One region of the Telmatobacter bradus genome, then DNA from elsewhere that is predicted to be linked to it. Evidence: riboswitches for the same ligand, from Rfam matches in the RefSeq annotation. Region 1 holds a riboswitch; each other region holds the start of a gene.
What was found. Region 1 has a riboswitch for thiamine pyrophosphate ahead of ACOBR2_RS18480 (MTH1187 family thiamine-binding protein). Riboswitches for the same ligand answer to the same signal wherever they lie in the genome.
Positions count from the first base shown of each region.

Region 2: it holds a riboswitch for thiamine pyrophosphate, as region 1 does, so the genes downstream of both, thiS (sulfur carrier protein ThiS) here and ACOBR2_RS18480 (MTH1187 family thiamine-binding protein) in region 1, are expected to answer to the same signal.
Region 3: it holds a riboswitch for thiamine pyrophosphate, as region 1 does, so the genes downstream of both, ACOBR2_RS02465 (TonB-dependent siderophore receptor) here and ACOBR2_RS18480 (MTH1187 family thiamine-binding protein) in region 1, are expected to answer to the same signal.

Region 1 is NZ_CP184532.1:4,471,352-4,473,610, reverse strand. It holds gene ACOBR2_RS18490 (DNA-directed RNA polymerase subunit alpha) at 1-267, shown strand, start outside; partial or broken gene rplQ (50S ribosomal protein L17) at 397-744, shown strand; TPP riboswitch at 988-1,083, shown strand; gene ACOBR2_RS18480 (MTH1187 family thiamine-binding protein) at 1,148-1,465, shown strand; gene ACOBR2_RS18475 (flagellin) at 1,472-2,259, opposite strand, start outside.
Region 2 is NZ_CP184532.1:854,677-856,935, forward strand. It holds gene ACOBR2_RS03635 (thiazole synthase) at 17-790, opposite strand; gene thiS (sulfur carrier protein ThiS) at 875-1,072, opposite strand; TPP riboswitch at 1,272-1,365, opposite strand; TPP riboswitch at 1,455-1,552, shown strand; gene thiC (phosphomethylpyrimidine synthase ThiC) at 1,613-2,259, shown strand, end outside.
Region 3 is NZ_CP184532.1:558,846-561,104, forward strand. It holds gene ACOBR2_RS02465 (TonB-dependent siderophore receptor) at 1-942, opposite strand, end outside; TPP riboswitch at 1,024-1,121, opposite strand; gene ACOBR2_RS02470 (TonB-dependent receptor domain-containing protein) at 1,442-2,259, shown strand, end outside.

The DNA.
Region 1 (2,259 bases):
ATCGGCGAGCTGGTGCAGAAGACTGAAGCGGAGATGCTCAAGACCAAGAACTTCGGTCGCAAGAGCCTGAACGAGATCAAGGAAATCCTGGCCCAGATGGGTCTGTCGCTGGGAATGAAGATCGACGAGCAGGGCAATGCGGTTCCGGGGCCGACGAGCGTACCTCCGGCGACGGCGCTGGCGGCCAGCTACGGCCACTTCGAAGACGAAGACGAGCCGCTGGATTCGGTGGACCTGCAGTTGCCCACCGAGACCGAGAACTTTTAAGTACAGCTGCTAGCTGTTAGCTGCTAGCTTCCAGCTTGAGGCAGTTCCGGGTAGCCCCGGAACTGCCTCAGGCGAGAAAAGCTAGAAGCTAGAGGCTAGAAGCTAGAAGCTGAATTCGGAGAGATTTTCATGCGCCATCGCAATGCAGGTTTCAAACTCGGACGTAACACCAGCCATCGTCGCGCCCTGCTGCGCAACCTGGTCACGTCCATCATCGTCGAAGATCGCGTTGAGACCACCGTGGCCAAGGCCAAGGCAGTTCGCCCGCTCGTCGAAAAGATGATCACCCTTGGCAAGAAGGCTGATCTGCACTCCCGCCGTCAGGCTCTGGCTTTCCTCCAGACCGACACGGCCGTCACCCGCCTCTTCGACACCGTGGCTCCTCGCTACGGCGATCGTCAGGGCGGCTACCTGCGCATCGTTCGCACCGGCTTCCAGAAGGGCGACGGCGCGGAAAAGGCCTTCCTCGAGCTCCTCGGAGCCGAAAAGGAACTTGGTGCCAAGCGCGCCAAGAGCGCCGACCTCAAGGCCAAGAAGCGCAAAGAGCTTGAAGAAGCTATGGAAGCGGCCAAGAAGGACGAAGGCAAGGGCGGCGAAGAAGCTGCTTAGGGAACTTGCCGGGACGGACCGTCCAGGTAATCCTTGTTCTTGCTGAATGAAGAAGCGGGCACACCACGTGAGTGGTGTGCCCGCTTTCTTTTTGCCGAAGAGCTACAATAAAGCCAGAAACAGGGGTGCCTTGCAGGATGAGGCTGAGAAGATACCCTCACACCCGATCCGGATCATGCCGGCGTGGGAAGTTTTTCCTTCCGCTTCGACACTTCTCCTGACACTCCTGTTCATTTTTCGCGCGCAGCGTTTTTGCGCCCAAGGAGTCGTCATGCTTGCCAGTTTTTCCGCTGTTCCCATGACCAAGGGTGAAAGCGTCAGCCATCTGGTGGCCGAGTCGCTGAAGATTGTTGATGCCTCGGGGCTGGATTACCAGCTGGGCCCCATGCAGACCATCGTGGAAGGCGAAGAAGCCGCTGTAATGGAAACGATCATGCAGTGCCACCGCCGCATGCGGGAGCTTTCCGATCGTGTGCTGACCACCATTACCATTGACGACCGCAAGGGAGCCACCGGAAGGCTGCGCGGCAAGGTTCGTGATGTGGAAGCGCAGGTGGGCAAAACTCTCAAGCGGGTCAGTGGGGAATGAATTCAACTATTGAATCAGCTTCAGAACATCCTGATACATCTGGTTGGATTGAGCCAGTGAGGCGATTGCGCCTTGCATCATGATCTGTTCGCTGGCCAGATCCGAGGTCGCCTTGGCGTAGTCCACGCCCTCAATGGCGTTAAGCGCCGCCAGTGTGTTCTCCGACTGGGTGTTCAGGATGGAGCTGACTGCGGTCATGGTGTTGATCTGCGTGCCCAGGTAGCCATCCTGCGCTGAAACCGAGGCAATGGCGCTGTTCAGCAGATACAGCGTGGACTGGGCATTGGGCGTGGTACTCATATCGGTATGGCTCAAGTCAACCGATGAGCCGGGCGTATAGCTCAGCTTGGCGGAGGTGGTGTCGGTGGCCGGAATCATGCTGACGGATCCGCCGGAATCGCCCAGGTGACTGAGGGTGAGTGGGCTGAAGTGCAACGAGTCAATCATTGAACCAGCCAGTGTGGAGTCGCCCACATAAGCGTCGAGCGTGGTGCCAAAGACTGACTGCTGGTTGTAGGTGGTGGTTTTGCCAATGTTCGAAATTTCGGAGAGGATCGACTGGTACTCGTCGTTGGCCGCGTCCAATTGGCTCTGGTTCAGGGTGCCGTTGGAGCTTTCCGTGGCCAGGGTGATGGCGCGGTTCAGCAGGCTGGTTACCTGACTGAGCGCACCATCGGCCACGCGCAGCACGCCAGTATCTTCTTCGATGTTGGCGGTTGACTGGTTCAGAGCGGCCACGTTGGCGTGCATGCCGCTGGCCAGTGAGATTGCCGCCGGATCGTCGGCTGCCGAGT
Region 2 (2,259 bases), 1.4 Mb from region 1:
GATGTGGCAGGCTAAGTTAGTTGCTCAGGAATCCGGTCAGTGGAGACGAAGCGCATGCGCCCTGTTCCAGAACGCGTCCGGTTCCGGCAAGATATGCGGTTCTACCCGCTTCAATGGCTGCTTTAAAGGCGCTTGCCATGGCGGGAACATCGCGTGCCGTGGCAATGGCGGTGTTGGCCATGATGGCCGCCACGCCCATTTCCATCGCCTCGCAGGCTTGCGATGGTTTGCCGATGCCGGCATCAACGATGATTGGAAGTTCGATTTCATCCAGCAAAATTTGAATGAAGTCCTTGGTGCGCAGACCCTTGTTGGAACCAATCGGCGCGCCCAGTGGCATGATGGCTGCGGCTCCAGCCTGCGCCAGATCGCGCGCGGTATTCAGGTCCGGGTACATGTAGGGCAGCACGACAAAGCCTTCGCGGGCCAGAATCTCCGTTGCCTTGACCGTCTCGGAGTTATCCGGCAAAAGATACTTTGTGTCGCGGATAACTTCGACTTTGACAAAGTCTCCGCAGCCCAGTTCTCTGGCCAAACGTGCGATCCGCACGGCTTCTTCGGCCTTTCTTGCGCCCGACGTGTTGGGCAGCAATGTAATGCCTTCGGGAATATGCGCCAGAATGTTTTCCCTGTCGTTGGTGTTGGCGCGTCGTACGGCCAGTGTGACCATCTGCGCTCCAGCATGTTCCACGGCTGCGCGCACTAAATCAAGGCTGTATTTTCCCGAGCCCAGAATAAAGCGGGAGGTAAATGCGCGCCCTCCCAGAATCAAGCGCTCTTCCGATTGCATAAACAAATCTGTCTCCTGTTCCTGTGTGGATCAGCGTAGGAATGCATGATGAAGTTATTCGCAAGTCATGCTGAAAATCTGAAGCTACCCTCCAGATACCATCCAAACCACATCCACCACATCGCCATCCGCGAGTTGTTTGCCACTGTATTCTGTGCGCGGCACAATCTCTCCATTGCATGCAACGGCAATGCGATTAAGTGGAAAGTGTTCGCGCACGACAAGTTCCGCCAGACTCAGATGATCCGCATCATCCATGCTGTTTCCGTTCAGGGTAATCAAGCTTCTTATCCTCTACTGCTAGGAAGCTGCGCAGCGCTTCCAGCTTGCAAAAACAGCAGTGTGCACATGCGTGCTTTTACAAAGCAAACGAAAACGTGACGGGTTGGAGGGAAGTCCTGCTGGTGTATCTGGTTGCAGAGCACTTGCACACACTTCTCCTGTAAGCAGACAGAAACAGGAGGCTCATGCAATGAATCACGCAGAAGGATTGAAAGCTTCCAACGCCGGCATTATCCGGATCTGGTCGAGGGTATAATCTCAGCCCCACGCATGGAGCACCCCTGTTTCTTGTTGCTTATTTAAGCAGCCCTTGCTCGCGCTGTCAAAGTTTTTCTGCATTTGCAAAAAGATTGTGCGCAGCGCTGAGCTGTGTTTTAATAGCCCTGAGAAACAGGGGTGCTCATCGCAAGTGAGCTGAGAAAATACCCTTTGAACCCGATCCGGATCATGCCGGCGTGGGGAGATTTCAAAGAGCGTTCCTTTCAAGTTATAGCGATTCTGCCCTCTTGTTCTTCAATTCCTTTCAGGACAAGAGGCTCTATGCAATCAAAAACGGCTGAACTGGACGCGCTTCTTCTTCCCACGCTCTATCCCGCTTCGCAAAAACGCTATCTGACGGGAAGCCGTGCAGACTTGCGTGTTCCTTATCGCGAGATAGAGCAAGCTCCAACGCAAACCCGGCATGGATTGGAACGGAATCCTCCCTTGCCTGTCTACGATTGCTCTGGGCCATACACTGACCCCAACAGCCAAGTAGATATTCGCCAGGGTTTGCCACCGTTGCGGCAGGCATGGATTGAAGAACGTGGCGATACAAAGATAGAAACCCGCAGTCAATCTTCTTTTTCGCAGCACATTGTGCGGCGTGCGCGCAGTGGCGGCAACGTGACGCAAATGCACTATGCGCGGCAGGGAAAAATAACTACGGAAATGGAGTTTGTGGCGTTGCGCGAATCCATGCGCCTGCAGGAACTACGCGAGGATCCCGCCTATGCATCGCTGTTGCGTTCGCATCCCGGACAAAGTTTTTCAGCGCGTTTTCCCCAAGAAATTACTCCCGAGTTTGTGCGCGAAGAGATTGCTGCGGGACGCGCCATTCTTCCCGCCAACATCAATCATCCCGAGCTTGAGCCGGCGATTATCGGGCGTAACTTCCGGGTGAAAATTAACGGCAATCTGGGTAACTC
Region 3 (2,259 bases), 1.1 Mb from region 1:
ATCGCGGCTATAGCGGGCCGAGGCGTTGTAGGTGTCAAAGGTGTTGGGCTTGGCCCAGCTCTGGAAGCCGAGCATCGTCGAGGGATAAATCTGCGTAATGTCGGGCAGTGCGGTTCCGTTCAGTAGTTCATAGCCGCTGACCGAGCGTTCGTTCTTGTGCTGGTACTCAAAGTCGGCGGTCAGTGTGGAGTGGGAGTCAATCTTCCAGTCCGCCGCGCCCGTGCCCACAGCGCGCCAGCCGTCGGCACCATTGACGTAGCTCTGGATGCGTTCTCCGGCCAGATTGAGCCGTGCGCCCACTTGCTTGCGCGCGCCAAAGAGGTGGCCAAGATCGGCGGCGCCGTAGCTGGAACCGCGCTGATCGGTGGCTAGATCCACGGCTTCAATGGTTGTGGGGCGTTTGGTGACGTAGTTGATCAGTCCACCGGCCGAGGCCACGCCGCTCTCCACGCCAGCTAGTCCCTTCAGGAATTCGACGCTCTGCTTGTTTTCGAGCGGAACGTCCTGCTCACCGGCGATGGTCAGACCGTTGATTTGCAGCCCGGTGGCCAGGTCGAGAGGAAAGCCACGCATCTGGAAGTTGCCGTAGTAGCCCACCGGGGCGTAGTCTTCGCCCACCGAAGCATCGTTTTTGATGACGTCGCTGAGCACGCGTGCGCCCTGGTCGGTGAGCAGTTCGCGGGTGACGGCCGTGACCGATAGCGGAGCGTTCTTCATCTCCATGCCGTCGAGTGTGCCCACGGTGAGCGTCTCCGGCAGGTAATCGTCCTTGCTTTCGCCATGCACGACGACGGTGGTGGTTACGCCGGGCAGTTTGGTTTGCGTGGCACCGGGTGCATTTTGCGGCGGGGCTGCCGTCTGCGCGCCTGCGGAAAAGAGCGCAAGCTGCAATGTGGTGGCAAGAACCGCGGACAAACGCAGGGTATGAGTTCTGGAAGACATGGGGACCCCCTTCGACAAAAACGGATCGAAGCAGGGGAACACGGAAAGGAGGAAGAAGAGGAGGCCAAGCGGCATATAGAGCCACAAAGCCCTGAAAGCTTCCCACGCCGGCATTATCCGGATCGGGTTCTAGGGTGTTTTCTCAGCCCCACCACAGTGGAGCACCCCTGTTTCAATAAGCTCATTGAAACACTTCCCGAAAGTGGATGCAAACGGGTGGAAAATAACTGCACCAAATATGTTGCATTTCGTCTCTTGTGAAAACCGGGGAATCGCCGCTTGGGGCGCGGGTTTGGTTGTGTTTTTTCGCATGGCCGTTTTTTTTTAAAAAAGCCGTCCCGTTCAGGCAAAGGAACGATAAAGTATTGAATGAACCCCCGATTAAAAAATTGTAAAAAACGGGTCGATTCTTCATTCCCTTCTGAAAGGCCATCTATTGATGCATTTGCTGTCCCTCCCTGTCCGTTGTTGTCGCACGTGTGTGCTTTTTCTGTTGTTGTTGCTGATTTTTGCGGGCTGCATGGCGCAGGCGCAATCCACCTTTGGCACGATTCAGGGTACGGTGCGCGACACCACGGGAGCGCTTGTTCCCGGAGCTTTGGTGACACTGACGGACGTGGGCACTACCGTTCAGCGCCACATGACCACCGATGCCGCGGGTAACTACTCTTTCAAGAACATGGAAGTGGGCCAGTACGCGCTGCTCATTTCCGAGCAGGGCTTTGAGAGCGTTACGCTGCCGACCTTTGCGCTGAATGCCCGTGAAAGCCGCCGCGCCGATGTGGCGTTGAAGCCGGGCGCTGAGACGCAGACGGTGATTGTGGCTGATGAGGCCATTCCGGTGATCAACACTGACGTCTCGAATCTGGCCGAGACCAAGGTGGGCGAAGAGCTGGTGAGCCTGCCCATCGCCATTTACTCGCGTTCTGCCGGATCCACCAGCCCAATTTCCACGCTGACCACCGAGGCCGGTGTGCAGACTGACGACAGCGGCGAACTGGCCGTGATGGGCACTACTGCCGCACTGCTCAGTGTGACCATCGACGGCATCTCCAGCGTGGGCGTGGAGTTTTCCGGTCCGGTCAACGAAATGTTTCCGAGCTTCAATTCGATTGAAGAGATCCGCGTCTCGGAATCGAACAACAACGCAGAATTCAGCGGCGTGGCCGACATCACCACCGTCAGCAAGGCAGGCACCAACGGCCTGCATGGTGGGGTCTTTGAGAATCACGAAAATACCGTGCTGAACGCCAATGATCCCTTCGCGCTTTCGAAGCCGAAGGTCATCATGAACGACTTTGGCGGCACGTTGGGTGG